Regions from separate parts of the Prochlorococcus sp. MIT 1307 genome, predicted to be linked through region 1. Evidence: predicted binding sites of a transcription regulator. Region 1 holds the regulator's gene; each other region holds the start of a gene.
What was found. The regulator NtcA, encoded in region 1, controls nitrogen genes in cyanobacteria. The targets are predictions, from matches to a motif close to GTANCNNNNGNTAC.

Region 1 (4,237 bases):
GGATTGGTTTGATATTGAAGTAAGCCAGCTTTTAGTACTAGTCGATGATATGGACCTACCCTTAGGTCGTATAAGAATTAGGGCTCAAGGCAGTTCTGGTGGCCATAATGGCCTTCGAAGCATCATTCAACACTTAGGTACTGAAAATTTTTGCAGAATAAAAATAGGTATTGGTTCTCCAGCTGCTAAACAAGAAGAGCGCAAGGAAAAGACAATCCCACATGTTCTAGGTACATTCTCATCAAAAGAAGTGCCAATAGTTAATGAAGTAATTCAAGAAGTTCTTGAAGGATTGGACTTGATTCAAGCTCTTGGTCTAGAGCATGGAACCAATCGCCTTAATTCTTATAGACCCAAACAGTGATAGCCAAAATGAGTCAACTACCAGTTACCAAAGCTCACTTACGGATATATCGTCAAAGTTTTATTGATCAATGTCTTGATGGAGAAGTTTCAGCAGGAGGTTTTGAATGGCAATTCACATGGACTTTCAACAAAGGAGAGCTAATACTTGAACCTTCCTTGGGAAGAGCCCTGATTCAAGATGCTCTAATGCGATTTCTTATAAAAGCAGACTACAAACTAGAAGCTGGTGGGGACTATATCTTTACCGTTCGAGCGAAATTTTGAAATTTGGTGGGCCTGTCCAATTCAACTTCTTGCTCAAATGATCTTCTAATAGCACCAATGCAGCCACTGCATCCAAAGGATTCGTTGGTAAGAGCAAACCTCTTGGCAACCAACGCAACCAAATACCTGGCGGCCAAAGTTCCCAATAGCGCTCTCGAGCACGCAAAGTAGTACCCCTTTCCTCAACAATCTCAATAGGAGCAAGACCTTTCAACCTCACTTCCCAATATTTGCTGGTAGTGCCATTGCCTAGAACAATGCCATCTATAGGCCCCTGAGCTCTCCACTCAAGAATGCAATCAATCACCGCATTACTATCTATTACTCTCCCATCTAAAACAAGATCTGCTTCAAGATCAGCGAGTAATAGTCCACACTTTTTGTTGCCTGGGTCAATAGCAATAAAGCTTCTCATAATTTATATTTTGAAATCTTCCCTTGTACTTTTTCCCTGACTTGTAAAGAGATTGCCACGGGATCAGCAGTCTGACTAGTACGCAAAGAAATTGCTTCCAACTCAACAAAACCTTCTTTCCTCTTTAGCAATTCCTTAGCCATTTTATTAACTTCACTGGAATTAAATTGAATTACTGAGCTCAAAGAACCTCTTCTCTTAATCTCAGCAGATGTTGATTCAAACAACAATTGAATCTGTTTAGCTAAAGATTCGTTATTCATCTGACTTAATTCAATAGCTGTGCTAATTATTACCTCTCCCTCATTAACAATATTTATATTGGGCCTTACTTCAGGAAAAACATAGACTGCTTTTTCACCCAACAAAACATTACCTGCAGAGCGAATATTAACTGCCCATGAGCCTTTTTTACTTATTATCTCTTCTAGTCTTTTAATGTCTCCTCTTAATGCTAGAACTATTCTCCTTGAAGGCCTTTGTCCAGGCATAACTCTTCGATAGGCTTCATAATTTGCTCTTTGCAGTAAAAGATCAACTTCTTTTTTTGCATTCATTGATTGATCCAATTGAATTGTTGCAGTGGCTAAAGGTTGACCGCTACTAATAACAACATCGCCCCTACGCAAAGCGTACAAATTCTTCCCCAATTTTTTCAGATCCTTCTCTCCTGATTTAATTTTTGCTTGTATAGCCTCTAACTCAAATAACCCAACACGTAGTTGCCTACTTACTAGAAGCATCAAGCCAAGAGAAATAGCGCTAATGAGGCTGCCAGTAAGAACTGTTATTAAAACTGCTGTCCTACGTGGCCTGAGATTAAAGAAGCTAAGGCGGGCTTTCCCAATCCGACTTCCAAGCAAATCCCCCAAAGTTGCGAGGATGCCACCGAGAAATAACAAAGCAATGATCAGGAGCCAACCAGACACAGAAAAAAGTGAATTTAGTAATGAGCCTTTGTATTACCATCCTGAAACAACGCGTGACTCAACTAAATCGTTTAGCAAGTGCTATTGGATCAAGGATCGATATTTTCTTCCTCTCAATCTGTAGCAAGCCGGAGTTCCGCAAGTCACCTAACAATCGTGTAATTGTTACTCTCGTAGAACCAATTGCTTCAGCAATTGCTTGATGTGAAAGCTTTAAATCTATTGTGATTCCCTTTTGTCCTGGGACTCCAAAATCTCTACAAAGGACAAGAAGGAAGCTCACCAAGCGCGATGACATATCACGATGAGTCAGGGTTTCAATCATAGTTTCGGTCTGTAAAATCCTTGTAGATAACCCTTGCAGTAGTAAAAGCCCAACACTTGCATCACCTTCTATAGCATGCAGAACTGAAGCTGCTGGAGCTGTCACCATTTCTACTCTTGTAAAAGCGACAGCATGATAAAAACGATCCGAACGTTGGCCCGTAATCAAAGAAAGAACTCCAAATAAACTGTTCTCCCTTAGCAAAGCCACTGTAATTTCTTCACCAGATTCATAAACTCTCGATAATCGAACAGCGCCTCGACGTATTAAATAAACTCTTTCAGCTGGGTCTCCAGGAAAAAAAATAGTTTTCGATCGCTCTATCAACTCAGTATTCGCTCCATCAAGACCTCTCATGACATCAAGCAAGGTTCCACTAACAGGCCCCGGCCCATTAATCAGATTTGTTGTTTTTGGTGAGTCTGGTTGTGGTGCATAGCGGCTAAAGCCGCGAATAGCGCCGGCCATTTCGGCGAAGCAGATTGCAGGACGCTAAGGAGAGCGCTTCAAATAACTTGTAGCAATAATGACGTTTTTGAATCTTACTTTTATAAAACTGAAAGTTGAACCGCAAGAAGTTGCTTAATACCTGGCTCAGCAATATCGAGCAAATTATTGAGCTCTGCTCTTGAAAAAGGCTTACCTTCAGCAGTGCCCTGAAGCTCAAGCAAACGGCCATCAGCGTCCATGACAACATTCATATCAACATCCGCTGATGAATCTTCATTGTAATCAAGGTCAAGCAAACAAGTCCCATCCTTTAAACCCACAGAGACTGCCGCGACTTGGCCTGCAATGGGATCATTAATTAAAATGCCTTTCTTTAAAAGCCTTAAACAAGCCAATTTGAGTGCGATCCAGGATCCAGTGATAGAAGCTGTCCTAGTACCCGCATCAGCTTGAATCACATCACAATCAATCAAGAAAGTTTTTTCTCCAAGCACTTCCATATTCAGCACTGCTCTAAGACTTCTCCCAATAAGCCTCTGAATCTCCTGAGTTCGACCTGAAAGCTTCATTAACTCACGATTTTGTCTAGTAGGAGTAGAAGCAGGCAATAACCGATACTCAGCACTAAGCCAGCCTTTCCCGCTCCCTTCCAACCAGGAAGGCACACCTTCCCTCATGGACACACTGCAAAGGACACTTGTGTGACCTGTCTTGATAATCAAGGAACTAAGAGCAAATCCCATCGGGTCCAGGGTTACCTGGCAATGCCTTAATTCATCTGAAAAACGGCCCGTTGCTCTCATCTCAGGAACAGAACTCATGATTTCGAAAAACAAATATACAGATTGCTTTAAGCCTTAAAGAATTTCTAGCAATACACTATAGATAGTGTCAAAAAAGTTGTTTATTGAATTCTCACCGCTAGATTCATGGAATAGAGGTTTGGGGCCTGAAGTTTTTATGATCTCAAGAATTAGCCCTGAGTATCTTCCTAAACAAAGCCGAGCAATTGAAACTAGAGCAGGCCTGCATCCTGTTTCTACTCCTGGCAAGCGAGCACATCTCCATTTAGTTACTTCAGAAGGTCAACTGCAAGTACACACCGCACCCTTTAGAGGAAGTTTCTCAGGCGTCCTTAGCGAGGCACTAAGAGCCGCAGGATTAGGAAGTCGAGTAATTGTGGCGCAATTCTTAAAAGGAGGAGTCTCCCAAGGCCCCGAAGGAGCTGTTCAACTATGTGGACGACTGAAATGGCTAAGACCTTCCATCTCCTGCTGTCTAGTTGAGAACGCAAAAGAAAAGTCTTGCATCGAAAACAAATCAAATGAAAGAAATGCCGTTAGAGAAATATGGCAGGTTTGCAAAGAGAACATTCTTGAAGGAATCATCGATCAACTTGTTTTAGACGAAGTGGGCCTAGCCATTGCCCTTGGCTATCTCAAAGAAGATGATTTGATCACCACTCTTGAGCAACGTCCAGACGCTATG
Region 2 (4,237 bases), 510 kb from region 1:
TCTGTTCCCTTAAGAACCTAATCTTTTGTTATTTCATACATCCTAAACAAGATTAAAAATTGTCAGCTCCTCCCATTTTCTTAAATAAGGTACTTCATATAAGAAGCCCCCAGAACTCTTTGATTCTTTCACTCTCTGCAAAGGAGCGAAGGTATTTAAGAGGACGAAGACAAACCCTGTGTGGACAAGAAGTACTTTTGCATCTCCCGAGGGAAGGTCCGCTAATGGAAGGAGATGTTCTTGCAGGAGAAAATCGATTTCCAAAAGTTGTAGTAAGAGCTGCTGTCGAAGATTTATTAGTAGTGCGCACAAACTCATTATTGGAATTAATTAAGGCTTCTTATCACCTTGGAAACCGTCATGTTGAACTGGAATTACACTCTCAAGAGCTTTTCTTATTAGACGATACAGTTCTAGCTAAGATGTTAAGAGGAAGAGGTCTTAAAGTTGAGAAGATAAGTAAGCCTTTTTTCCCAGAGTTAGGTGCTTACTCTCAAGTTCATAGACAAGCTTAATTTCTATGACCTCCCTAGGAATGCTTCAACTAGTTAGCCCTGCTTTGCCTGTTGGAGCATTTAGTTATTCAGAAGGGCTTGAATGGCTTATTCACACAGGAAAAATCAAAAATGAATCAAACATTTTTTCTTGGCTAGAAGGAGAACTTTTAAGAGGACAGATTAGAATCGAAGCTGCTGCCCAAACCCCTATTAGAGAAGCCCTAACGAATTGGAAGCTAAATAATGATTCAAAGACAAAATTGATTGTTTCTGATCTAAATAGTTGGTTATTAGCACTACGTGATTCATCCAATATGCGAGTTCAACAACGTCAAATGGGGAAATCACTTCTTCAACTACTTGACGATTTGGGACACCCTTTACCAGATAATACTAAAAATCTTTCTTGGACAATTGCGTGGGGTTGGGCTGGCTTGGCTTGGCATTTGTCAAAGTTGGAAGTAATCCAAGGATATCTATATAGCTGGGTTGCTAATCAACTCAGTGTTGCAGTTAGATTGCTTCCTCTTGGGCCAACTAGAGCTCAGTATTTCCAATCTGCTTTTTTACCTTTGATAAGCAACCAGGCTGAACTACTGCTAAACACTGATCCGCATCAAATATGGACTGGAGATGTTGGCGCAACATTCGCTCAGCTATCCCATTCTGAACTCTATACACGATTATTCCGAAGTTAATGAGCAACGCACTAAGACTTGGGGTTGCAGGGCCAGTTGGTTCAGGCAAAACAGCACTTGTTGAATCACTGTGCAAACGGCTACGCAATCAATTGCAACTAGCTGTAGTTACTAATGACATCTACACACAAGAAGATGCAAAGTTCCTTACCAAAGTTGGTGCATTAGAGCCTGAACGCATTCGAGGAGTTGAAACAGGTGGCTGTCCGCATACAGCCATCAGAGAAGACTGCTCAATTAATCGATCAGCAGTGGAAGATCTTGAGCGTCTTTTTCCTGATCTTGACTTGGTATTTGTGGAAAGTGGAGGCGACAATCTTGCGGCAAGCTTTAGTCCAGAATTGGTAGATATTTGTATCTACGTCATAGATGTCGCAGCAGGAGACAAGATTCCTCGAAAAGGAGGGCCTGGAATTACTCGTTCAGACTTACTTGTAATCAATAAAATTGATCTTGCTACAATGGTCGGTGCCAATCTAGAGATTATGAGACGAGATACTTCATTAATGCGAGGAGAGCAACCATGGTGTTTCACCAACCTTCAAAGCGGTGAAGGCCTAGATAAAGTAGTTGAATTCTTGTATAAACAACTACCTAATTAATTATTTGGTATACCTATTCATCAATAAAGGTATAGACCGATACATATTGAAAACCGGCTCATTAATAGCTTCTAAATCCTCGAATGTCATAAGGGCGTTCAATTCATTATGAGGAACATGTCTCTTTCCAAGCGGCTTTTTTTAGGATTGACTTCAATTCTTGTTGGAACAACTGTCACAGCTTGTGGGGGTGGAAGTCAATCTACAGAGTGTCCAGATTGTGATGATCAAGTAACGGTAGGAATCCTGCATTCATTAAGCGGGACTATGGCTATTTCTGAAACCACTTTGGTGGATACTGAAAAAATGGCAATCGAAGAAATCAATGCTGCGGGAGGCATTGAGGTAGGTGGCAAGAAATACGAAATCAAATACATCGTTGAAGATGGAGCTTCTGACTGGCCTACATTTGCAGAAAAATCAAAGAAGCTAATCGATCAAGATAAAGTTCCTGTTGTATTTGGTGGTTGGACTTCTGCTAGCCGCAAAGCAATGCTTCCGGTTTATGAATCCAAGGATGCCTTCCTTTATTATCCAATTCAATATGAGGCTCAGGAATGCTCCAAAAATATTTTTTATACAGGAGCGACCCCTAACCAACAATCTGAACCAGCCACAGATTTCATGTTTAAACGCTCGCCAGCAGCTGGCAAGCCTTTCTTCTTAGTAGGGTCCGATTACGTCTTCCCCCGAACTTCAAATACAATCACAAAAGAACAAGTCAAAGCTCTTGGTGGAACTGTAGTTGGAGAAGACTATCTACCATTAGGCAATACAGAAGTTGCTCCCATTATTGCTAAAATCAAAAAGGCACTTCCTACTGGTGGCGTCATTATCAACACATTAAATGGTGATCAAAACGTAGCTTTCTTTAAGCAAATTCAGGATGTAGGTATTACACCTCAGAATGGCTATTACGTAATGAGCTATTCGATTGCCGAAGAAGAAATTAGTACTATTGGGCCTGAGTTTCTAGTCGGGCATTACGGTGCCTGGAACTACATGATGTCAATAAATACCCCTGCTTCCAAAAAATTTGCTAAAAGCTTTAAGAAGAGATGGGGTAACGACAGGGTAGTTGCAGATCCACAAGAGTCTGCATACAACATGGTCTACTTATGGAAAGCAGCTGTAGAGAAAGCAGATTCATTTGATGACAACGCAGTGAGGGAAGCTCTAGTAGGAGTCAAGTTCAATGCTCCTCAGGGGCCAGTTGAAGTAATGCCAAATCATCACCTCTCACAAACTGTCCGGATTGGTCAAATCACCTCTAGTGGACAATTTAAAATTCTCGAAACAACTCCTGGTCCAGTTTTACCTCAAGCTTGGAACCAATATGAGCCAAGCTCTAAAGGGTATGCATGCGATTGGACTGACCGTCGTAAAGGAGAACGGTACCGCCTTTGATCTGATAGATCCTGCCATGATTTACTAAATGACGGGGAGTTCAAGCGATTGGCTCCCCATTAACAATTCAGAATTTTTTACTAGTGCAATTAATCCTTGAAAGCCTTTTCAATGGAGTTGCAATAGGCTCCGTACTTCTTATTGCAGCCCTTGGATTAGCAATTGTTTTTGGTCTTATGGGTGTTATTAACCTCGCTCACGGGGAATTAATGATGCTTGGTGCCTATTCGACCTATGTAACACAATTAATTTTTAAACTGCCAGTTTTGAAGCCGTTCTATAACGCCTATGTAATTGTTGCTATAGGAGTTGCATTCGTAGTTAGTGCTTTAGTTGGAATTCTTTTAGAGAGGACAGTAATAAAGCGTTTATATGGAAGTCCACTCGAGACATTACTAGCGACATGGGGGGTAAGTTTAATACTCCAACAATTTGTTCGGAGCGTTCCTCTGGCTTACGGAGCAGGGCTTGTAATCTCTTTGCTAACGGCTCTTATTCTTCCAAAATTATTACCAGAAAATCTTTATGAGAATAACCGCAATCATTTAGTAAGGTTTGGAACCTGGGCTTTTTCAGCCATGATTGGGGTCATTACAGCAAGTGGATTGTCTACAACAATTAGCAAAATAAGTCGAGCAAGTTCAAGAAATGTCGACGTAACTGCACCTTCTTGGATGAGAGGTGGGGTCGATTTCTTGGGAATAACATTCCCCATGACTCGTTTAGTGATAATTGTAATCACAATAATTGCTGTTATAGCAGTAACTTGGTTTCTAAATCGCAGTGTCTGGGGGATTCGCATTCGTGCAGTCACCCAAAACCGATCAATGAGTGATTGCTTAGGAATATCAACTGAAACTGTTGACATCCTTACCTTTGGAATAGGCTCTGGACTTGCAGGAGTTGCTGGTGTAGCTGTTTCTCTTTTAGGTTCCGTAGGACCAAATGTTGGTAGCAGTTATATCGTTGGTTGTTTCATGGTAGTAGTGCTTGGGGGGGTAGCAAACTTACTTGGCACTATCATTGCCTCCTT
Region 3 (4,237 bases), 250 kb from region 1:
AAATCCCCCGTACTTAATGAATTCATTCGAGTCTTTTACCGTACTGGTTAGCAAGATAGACGAAAGCAGTACAACAATTACATTGCTTTCCATTGTGGAGCCTCTTATAGCTATTAAAGGAATAGCAACGCAATCTCAAGCTGTCCACAAAGTTTCAAGATGCTTAACGGCTAGATTGCGAGCTTGGAGAGCTATGGAGTTCACCTTATCCTTAGATATTTTTTACTATGAACGTTCTTTGCAAAATTCTATGGCTTTTATAGCTTGCTTTAGATTTTTAGCTGGCTAGCTAAATTGTATATTTGTTTTATATGAACTAGAAGCTTGTAGATTTTCTTTCTTGCTAAAGGTAAGTAGATATTCCAATAGTTAAGAACTATTGACTCTATCTAGTCTTAGCAGTACTTAGAAACTCTGGCTTTCTAGTGAAGAAAAGTCTTGAAAAGTTTTTTTATTATGCCTAAACTGGTGCTTAGGTGTTTTAAGGTTAGGTTGAAGTTTTAATAATAGTCTTCCTTTGTATGAAAGGAAGAGGGAAATCCTCCTCACCCTTTTAAGGGGTTTAAGCTTATTCCCATGCCTAATTTAATTATTGCTATTTATTTTTTTGCTGGAAATTAACTCGAGTTAATTTAATCAATTGCTTTAGCTGGAAAGCGGCTAATAGTTTTTTCTAAAGGGCTTTTTCTCTAAAGAAATTGAATTTCAATTGAACAGCAGTCTTTCTTAGCTGAATTCACAGCAAAAATTCGATCTGAATTTGCACTCTTCTCAGCTAAAAAGAATCAAGTTTGTAACGATCTTCTCAGAAGTTGTTATGCGGGATAGGATGCTCGCCTATTAATACCCCGATTTTTCATTTTTAGATGATTGATTTAACTCACGTCATAGATTTCGCCACACAACTTCCACACCCTTCTGATATTGGTCTGGTTAAGCCTTCAGGTGGCTTTGCCATAGTTCCACTTGTATTTGGTTTGATCGCAATTTTCCAGGTGTCAAACTTTCATTGGTTTGCTCGAGAGGCAAACGAGCCAACCGAAGGTTGGGGACTTAGCTCAGATTCCACTTTATTCACCTATCGTTGGCGTCAATTTTTTGGAGTTCAAGTACTAGCTATCATTGTTGGGATATCAGTGATTTTGATCGGACCTGAAACAATATTTTTCCCTTTAGGTCTTAAGTAAGTAAATCAAATAAGAAATATTTTAAAAAAGTCAATAAGGAAAGGCAATAAGGCTCTAGCTTTTCAAAAGCCTAGGGTTTTATTGTCTTTTTCATTTGTAGATCGATCGATGTAGTTTTAGATAATCATTTCTTATTGCTTTTTGACTAGTCCTTTGGCGTAACGAATGAATTTTTTTTGGACATCGACAATAAACTTCTATTTATAGCTGTTTTGACTCAGAAAAGGATCGAGCTTTAAGGACTTTTTGAGGTTTTTTTTATGTAGGCAGTTTTCAAGATGCAACAGACGCTTCCTTGCTGATGCACTTCTGGTTTATAAATACCGGGATTCACAAACAGGGCTATTACGAGGCCCCCTTTTTATTAATGATTGATTTAACCCACATCATTGATTTCGCTACTCAACTACCACACCCATCTGATCTTGGTTTGGTTAAGCCCTCAGGTGGCTTCCAGTTGCTCCCAGCGATTTTTGGAGTCATTGCAATTGTGCAGGTATCTCAGTTCCACTGGTATGCCCGCAAAGGTAATGACCCATCAGAGCGCTTTACTCGCTAATTTGCTTGAACTAAAAAAGTTTTAGCAGGGTCTTCACCCCACTCTCTTGGGTTTCACTACCTCAATAGAGATTTCTCCTAAGCCATAGAAGCAACTAGTTTGCCTTCTATGGCTTTTTTTGTGAAAGAGTCAGTTGTTTTCTCTCGACCTCCATGTTTATAAAGCAAAGGCGCATTTGTTGCTTAGAAGAGGTTGCTTGAGGTCAGAGAATATCGATTTTTTTCAACTGGGATTCCATTATCTAAAATCATGGATTTATTTCTTTCAGACCTCAGCTAAAGACCCTTAGAAAATCATAAATTTATTTTGATTGGTTTTTCTGTGTGAAAAAGTCCTTATGGTCAACGAGAGTAAAAATATCATTCATAAAAATAGCCCCGACATAGGGAGCTATTAGGCACCTTGGAGCCCCGAAAAGCCTTTTAAGGCCGCTCTAAGTCATTTTTGGTACATTTGCCCGCGATAGATCAAAACAGGGTGCTTAGAGGCCAGTCTGTCCACTCTCTTTGTGTATGTGTTTCTACGATAGGTCAGCCTGATTGGCTTATCTGTAATGGTTTTTTTGTGCTGGACATAGCCATTTCCACGATAGAGAAGGGTAGTCATCATGCAGCCTCCGAAAAGGCCCAAGCCCCCGTTCCTTGACTTGGGTCAAACTGCGCCTCAGTATGAAGCGAGGTGAACGATTCTGTAGCGGTTACTACGGAATTAATTATGCACCGAGATCAATGGCTTGTGTCGTTCATTCGGATACAGCAGTTATTGAAGGCAGTGCTTGAAAAAAATCCGCTAAACTTGCCTTCTTATAGGGCAGTCTTTTGGAATCTATGGGAACATCAAAGTTATCTTTTTGATTATCAGCCTAAGGATCCATATCTTTATAAATGTTTGGGAAAAGTATTTAATTAATGCTTGAAAGTCTTCCTGAGGTGGATGTTTTCACTGTTAAGGGCGGGTGGTTAAAACGAATAGATTAAGGAGACATTAGATAAGTACTTGGAAAGAGGTTAGATTTAATTCATTCATATTGGTTGGCAAGAAGGCCTTAAAAAAGATATACAAAAATAATTCCTATATTTAGGGTGACCGTCTAGATACTTGATTGGCTTTTGATTAGGATAAGATTATTGAACATTAGACTTTTTGATTCTATCTTGATTCATAACCATTTCAACAAGCTCGGACTTTCTAAGTCGTGAGACCCCAGTTACTCCTTTCAATAGAGAACGTATTTCTTGATTTGTCATTCCCGTTAGATATTTTTTTCTCTCTTCTAATTTTAAATTCTCTAAGGCTTTTTGATTGGAAAGGATCAAATTTGTTAATTGGGCTTTGTTTAGGGTCGAAATCGCATCAACATTCTTTAAAACAGCTCTTAGCTCAGCATCACTCTTCTCTGATAGAAATAATTGTTTTTTGTTGTTTTGGTTGTCCAAAGAAGTTTTAAACCTTTTTGGACTAGGTATTATTATATTTAATATTAGAATTAAAGCTTCAAAAAAAAGAATTATTCCCAATAGAAAATGCTGTAAAATTATTTCATGGGTTGTTCCTTGAGGATTACTTCCATCGACCATAGTCTAATTTAAATAGATTCAAAATTGATGAGAAAGTATTTCTTTCGTCCTTCTTTTGAGAAACACAAAGACATTGGATTCCTTAATAGGCACAAGAGCTTATGATGAGGATTGAGATTATCATTACCCTAGCTAAAAAAGTACGCGATTTCTGCAGCTTTTAAACCTTCCCAGCCTGCATCCAAGAGTCGTTGATTCATAGTCTCCTGATCAAAATGTTTTGATCCAGTAGCGATAATTTTTTTTCGCATGGCTACTCGAACACGGCAGATTCTCTCAGCTTCTTTCTGCATTACCTCTTTGTAGAAGCCAACCATCTCCTTTGGTAAAGGAGATCCGTTTAAATCGATGCCATCTTGTATGGCGCTCTCTATTGACTCAGGGACAGCATCGAGACCTTCAGGCCCATCGTCGATAATTTCGATGTTGTTGCTGGCGTTCAAGGACTTGGTTGGGAAGTACAACGCTATTTTGCTGCTCTTTTCACCTAATCGCAAAAAAGGTGTTGATTTTTTTTTGCGCAATGCAACGCTAATTGGCTCTGAATAGCAAAGTTATTTTTTCCCCAGACCTTCATTCCCCTGTTATATCAAGTGTTTTCTTCGATGCTAAGAACCATGATTGAATTGTAACCTTAAAATTGGCCTTCTTATTTGCTTTGCTCTTTTGTATATAAGCGGCTTTTAAGTCTATTGGTTAACGTGCTGTGATCATTGCAGAGCTCTAAGAGCAAGGCAAAAAAAAACGATATTGAAAGAGATTCCTCGAAATAAGATCTTTGCTTCCTTGATGTGAGATGCAGCCGTTTTGAACCTATTTCAGATTTGAGGGTGGGATATTTCTAGCAACGTAGTCGGAAGAAATATTGGCTTGCAGGTTTTATTTGGGTTGTTTGGCCTTCCTGTTTGTCATAA
Region 4 (4,237 bases), 670 kb from region 1:
AACGATTTGGGTGATCATCAATACATGCAGAATACCTGTCCAACCAGCTTGATACTTTTTATTTAGAACTGTAGTTACTCTGATTTCACTCTAATCCTTTAAACACTAGTTATACCAAGCAAATAAGCGAAATTAACTAATGGCTAATGAACAGTTAAAAGCCATTAATAACAATGAATCTGCACAATCTCTAGGAATCTATGCTGGGAAATTCTAACGAGAAGATAAGGAAGCCCTTAGCTTCTATGAGCTTATTACCCATGATCTTTTATCTCTACTCTTTCTCGCCAGCATGCAATCTTTAAGCCATGAAGACCTAGACATATTCAAACCCTTTTATCAGTAACTTTGCTGCCAACTGCCTAAGGGCCCATATCGCAGAAATCGATGCAGGGTGGCAGCCATGTCGATGGAGGCATAGCCTAGAAGCATATTTAAGAAGTTGATCCTTGGGCGTCAAAAGCCAATAATGCTGCTGCTTTCGACAGCGCTAATTTAGAAGATTTGAAAATAAGGCCAAATACTTGGGTAACCAGAACGAAAGCTCTAGTTAGAACCTAGTTTGTTCTGAATTAAGTGAATTCAATATTTCTGCAGGGTGGTTGCACCTGCATTAGGAAAAGTCATCACACAATAAAAAAGCCTCTTGATCAGAAGAGGCTTCATAAGACCGTTTGATCCCCATCACCCGGCCACTTGGATGACACTAGTCACTGTCAAGCGATTTGTCATCGGTAGATACACGCTATTTATAGTGTGACTTATACAACCGATCAGAAAAAACACTACTTGTGGGGGTTGATTTTGAGCTCAATCTCTCTTAGAAAACAGGTTCCCCATCACCCAGGTCCGGCGCGTTTCGCAAGGGCCTTTTTTTATGAGCTAGAGGGCTTGCCAAAATTAACTAATTAGGTAAAAATACCTGAAGTGAGGAGATGAGATTCTCCGAGCAGTGGAAACAAGGCAACACTTGCTCATGATCTCCAAGAGCCCGCCTTTGGCGGGTTTTCTTGTGCCTAAAGTTACATCCGATGATAGATATGTCCGAAATATGCGTGAACTCTGAATAAGAAGAAATAGAAAGTCTCAGCGTAACTGCCAAAGGATGCTCAAGGGAAAAGAGCATTAATGGTCACCAAAACGAACGCAAGAAATGGTGCAAAGCATCACTTCTTAAACTAGCAAACAGGCTAAGAATAGATGTCGAGAATCCTCCCTCTCAAAGCTATTCATGCCAACAGAATTCGCACCCTAGAGTTAGCACTTAGCTTTCATTGAACACAAAAAAAAGACCCTTGACCAGACCGTCAAGGATCAATTTTGATACCTACTTCAGCTTTATCTAGTAAGAAATTTTTTAATACTTTGCAGATAAGGCTTGAATGGATTGAATTCCATTTAAAAAATACCTGGAATCATCTGTCCAGTTGTTGCATAAGAACCAAGTGCTGCTACAAAGCCGATCATTGCAGCCCAGCCATTAAATTTTTCTGCTTCAGGAGTCATGAGAGTAGTTAAAAATAACCCTTTAAATATAAAGGAAACATGAAGGAACTGTGGGTATAAACCCCTACGGCATTGATTGATCTTTTTTCTTTTATTCATTAGCTTGGCTTATCCTGCTTGATTTCTTTATTGGGGCAGAACGGAATTGGAATATGTGGCCTAGCGGCCTCAGCACATTGAAATGGTTTTACAGCTTTATGAGCTGCTATCACCATCAAAAACAGCAAAGGCGAAAGTCTTTCTTTGACAAAACTTAGATGTATGCAATTCAACTACGTATAGAGAAGCTCTTCGGACAGATCCACACGGGGAAAGATTAAAGCTGGAATGAGATACCTGATCAATTCAGACGCCGGAGAAGAGGATCCCATTACCTCTCAGGGCTTCGACAACTACGACGATGCCTATGAATTACTAAAGGAGATCTACGGAGATATGTACTGCTCAGATGCTGACTACGTAGATCGTCCCTACTATGAAAGCATTGATGTCGAACAATAATGCTTCAGGGAGAAAAGACAAAAAGCTATTTTTTGTGCCCTTATGAACTACATCTCTAGTCCTTAGTAGCTATCAATAAAGAGGACATATGGCCAAAGCGCATTCAGGCTCGTTTCTCAAAGACCCTGTTAATCAACAGAAAGAAATTTTCTTTGGCCAACTTCAATCTCTAAACAATGGAAAAGCTTCTTTATCGTGGTAACAAATATACCCAAAACAAAGAAATTGTGTCTAAAAAGTCTGTCCAATTAAAGTACAGGCGGAGCATTTACATTCAAAAAAGACAATTAATATCTAAGGTTCAAAATGATTTAATCTATCGTGGCAACAAATACTTGTCTAAAGGGTCTACTAACAAGCCTTATAGACCTGATGCTAACAAAAAAATCTTCTCGTTAGCAAGGGATCTTATTAATGCACAATTTAATCTCGCCAATGATGAGCTTAGTCGCAAACTATGGGATGAGGTTGCAGCTTTTAAAATTGATCCAAAACGTATTATCAACCTTATGTATAGATGCTGTTCAAACCAAGATAATCAGAGCATGTTAGATGCTGATTTAGATTATTTCTCCAAAGAATAATTATAGTGGATCCCTCCAAATAAAATAATTGCAACCACAAATCAATCATCTAAATCTAACTTTTTAATTAAGAGGTTATCTTATTCAAGAAAGGGATGCTTGGTTTGAATATTATTTTTGTAGCAACTGCAACATATGAATAGTATAGATCTCTGTTGTAATGGTTATGAATTTATTTTCAAGTAAAGGGCTTTAAATGGTTAACCGCCTCTATAGACCAAAATTAACAACAAGACCTTCTACGCAAATAAATGATTTAAGGCGCTCCGGTAATTGTAATAATGGACTAGATAGGGACATTGCTGCAATGAAGAAAGTTTGGAAAATGCTATTAGAAGGTTCAACACGCTGGCTTGGGGAAGTAGGTCGTCAATATTAGTCTTCCGGTTTAGATCCTCAAGAGAGATAAAAGAACTAAATGACGTTTTTTTGTATCTAAATATACATAGAATAATCTTCTAACCTACTCTGGACATAGCAGATTAGCAATAATTTTAGATGGGTCAATCTATCTAGCTTCATCTTGGCTGTAATAATTCTGTATCTAAATTTACTAAATTTTAAATTCAATAAATTTCCATTTTTGTTTAATCTGATACAGAGAGAGTGATCTCCTAAATGTATTAATAGGAGATGTATTTCAATACTTTGCTATGAATATAACTCTGGTCTCACGAAACTTATAAAGCCGAAGCATCCCCAAATTCATTATTCTCTTTTTTTCACCTATAAATCAACAGCATTAAACATCTAAACCATGAAACCGTATTTAGAAGGGAAGAAATTAAATAAAATAGAAAAGAATAAAGCTATAAAGGATGGGCTTTTATTAGGTAGTCAAATAGAAGAATTTGCCAAGATTGGTTGGGAGAAAATGGACAAAACCGACTTAGAGCTTCGCTTGAAATGGTATGGAATGTTCTGGCGGCCTAAAACACCAGGAAAATTTATGCTCCGTTTACGAGTAACTAATGGAATACTAAATGCACATCAATTAAATGTAATTGCATCTATTGTTGCTCGTTATGCAGAAGATGGAAGTTGCGATATCACTACAAGGCAAAACCTCCAACTCCGTGGAATTCTTATTAGTGACCTACCTGAAATTCTTAGACGTCTAAAAGATGCTGATATAGAAACCATCCAATCAGGATTTGATAACCCAAGAAATGTCACAGGTAATCCATTAGCAGGAATCGATCCAAAAGAAATTATAGATACCAGGCCATATACATTGAAGTTGGAAAATTACTTAACTAAGAATGGAGAAGGAAATTCTGAATTCTCTAATTTGCCAAGGAAATGGAACACTGCAGTAGCAGGTTCACATGACAACTTTCTTTTGCATAATGACATTATTTTCCACCCAGTTTTAAAAGAAGGAGAACTTGGTTTTAGTGTTTGGGTTGGAGGGATTCTGTCTTCTCAATTAAATGACTACGCTATTCCTCTTAATGTATGGGTTAAACCACATGAAATCTGTGATTTCACAGGAGTAGTTATATCTAGTTGGCGCGATGGTGGAGAACGTTATAAACGACCTCAAGGACGATTTAGATTCTATTTAAATAAAGTGGGAGTAGAAAATTTTAGGAATCATGTTCAAGAAAAATTTGGAAGACTTATTCCAGACCCTGGTTCTATTT

Region 2: a site for NtcA is predicted at 1,827-1,840, ahead of urtA (urea ABC transporter substrate-binding protein). Genes of this name have one in related genera too.
Region 3: a site for NtcA is predicted at 2,437-2,450, ahead of SOI82_RS04000 (DUF4278 domain-containing protein). Genes of this name have one in related genera too.
Region 4: a site for NtcA is predicted at 2,073-2,086, ahead of SOI82_RS08585 (DUF4278 domain-containing protein). Genes of this name have one in related genera too.

What each region holds. Positions count from the first base shown of each region.
Region 1 covers NZ_CP139301.1:1,012,725-1,016,961, forward strand. Annotated here, with positions in the region: gene pth (aminoacyl-tRNA hydrolase) at 1-364, shown strand, start outside; gene SOI82_RS05275 (DUF3146 family protein) at 373-630, shown strand; gene SOI82_RS05280 (resolvase) at 608-1,045, opposite strand; gene SOI82_RS05285 (DUF3084 domain-containing protein) at 1,042-1,974, opposite strand; gene ntcA (global nitrogen regulator NtcA) at 2,033-2,767, opposite strand; gene rph (ribonuclease PH) at 2,848-3,570, opposite strand; gene SOI82_RS05300 (cob(I)yrinic acid a,c-diamide adenosyltransferase) at 3,710-4,237, shown strand, end outside.
Region 2 covers NZ_CP139301.1:502,484-506,720, forward strand. Annotated here, with positions in the region: gene ureE (urease accessory protein UreE) at 120-515, shown strand; gene SOI82_RS02640 (urease accessory protein UreF) at 521-1,195, shown strand; gene ureG (urease accessory protein UreG) at 1,195-1,797, shown strand; gene urtA (urea ABC transporter substrate-binding protein) at 1,915-3,204, shown strand; gene SOI82_RS02655 (ABC transporter permease subunit) at 3,288-4,237, shown strand, end outside.
Region 3 covers NZ_CP139301.1:758,232-762,468, reverse strand. Annotated here, with positions in the region: gene SOI82_RS04010 (hypothetical protein) at 867-1,187, shown strand; gene SOI82_RS04005 (hypothetical protein) at 1,555-1,746, shown strand; gene SOI82_RS04000 (DUF4278 domain-containing protein) at 2,185-2,352, opposite strand; gene SOI82_RS03995 (hypothetical protein) at 2,871-3,263, opposite strand; gene SOI82_RS03990 (DUF4090 family protein) at 3,452-3,847, opposite strand.
Region 4 covers NZ_CP139301.1:1,679,289-1,683,525, reverse strand. Annotated here, with positions in the region: gene SOI82_RS08600 (hypothetical protein) at 1-1, shown strand, start outside; gene SOI82_RS08595 (high light inducible protein) at 1,399-1,506, opposite strand; gene SOI82_RS08590 (hypothetical protein) at 1,834-2,007, shown strand; gene SOI82_RS08585 (DUF4278 domain-containing protein) at 2,184-2,591, shown strand; gene SOI82_RS08580 (hypothetical protein) at 2,788-2,970, shown strand; gene SOI82_RS08575 (ferredoxin--nitrite reductase) at 3,349-4,237, shown strand, end outside.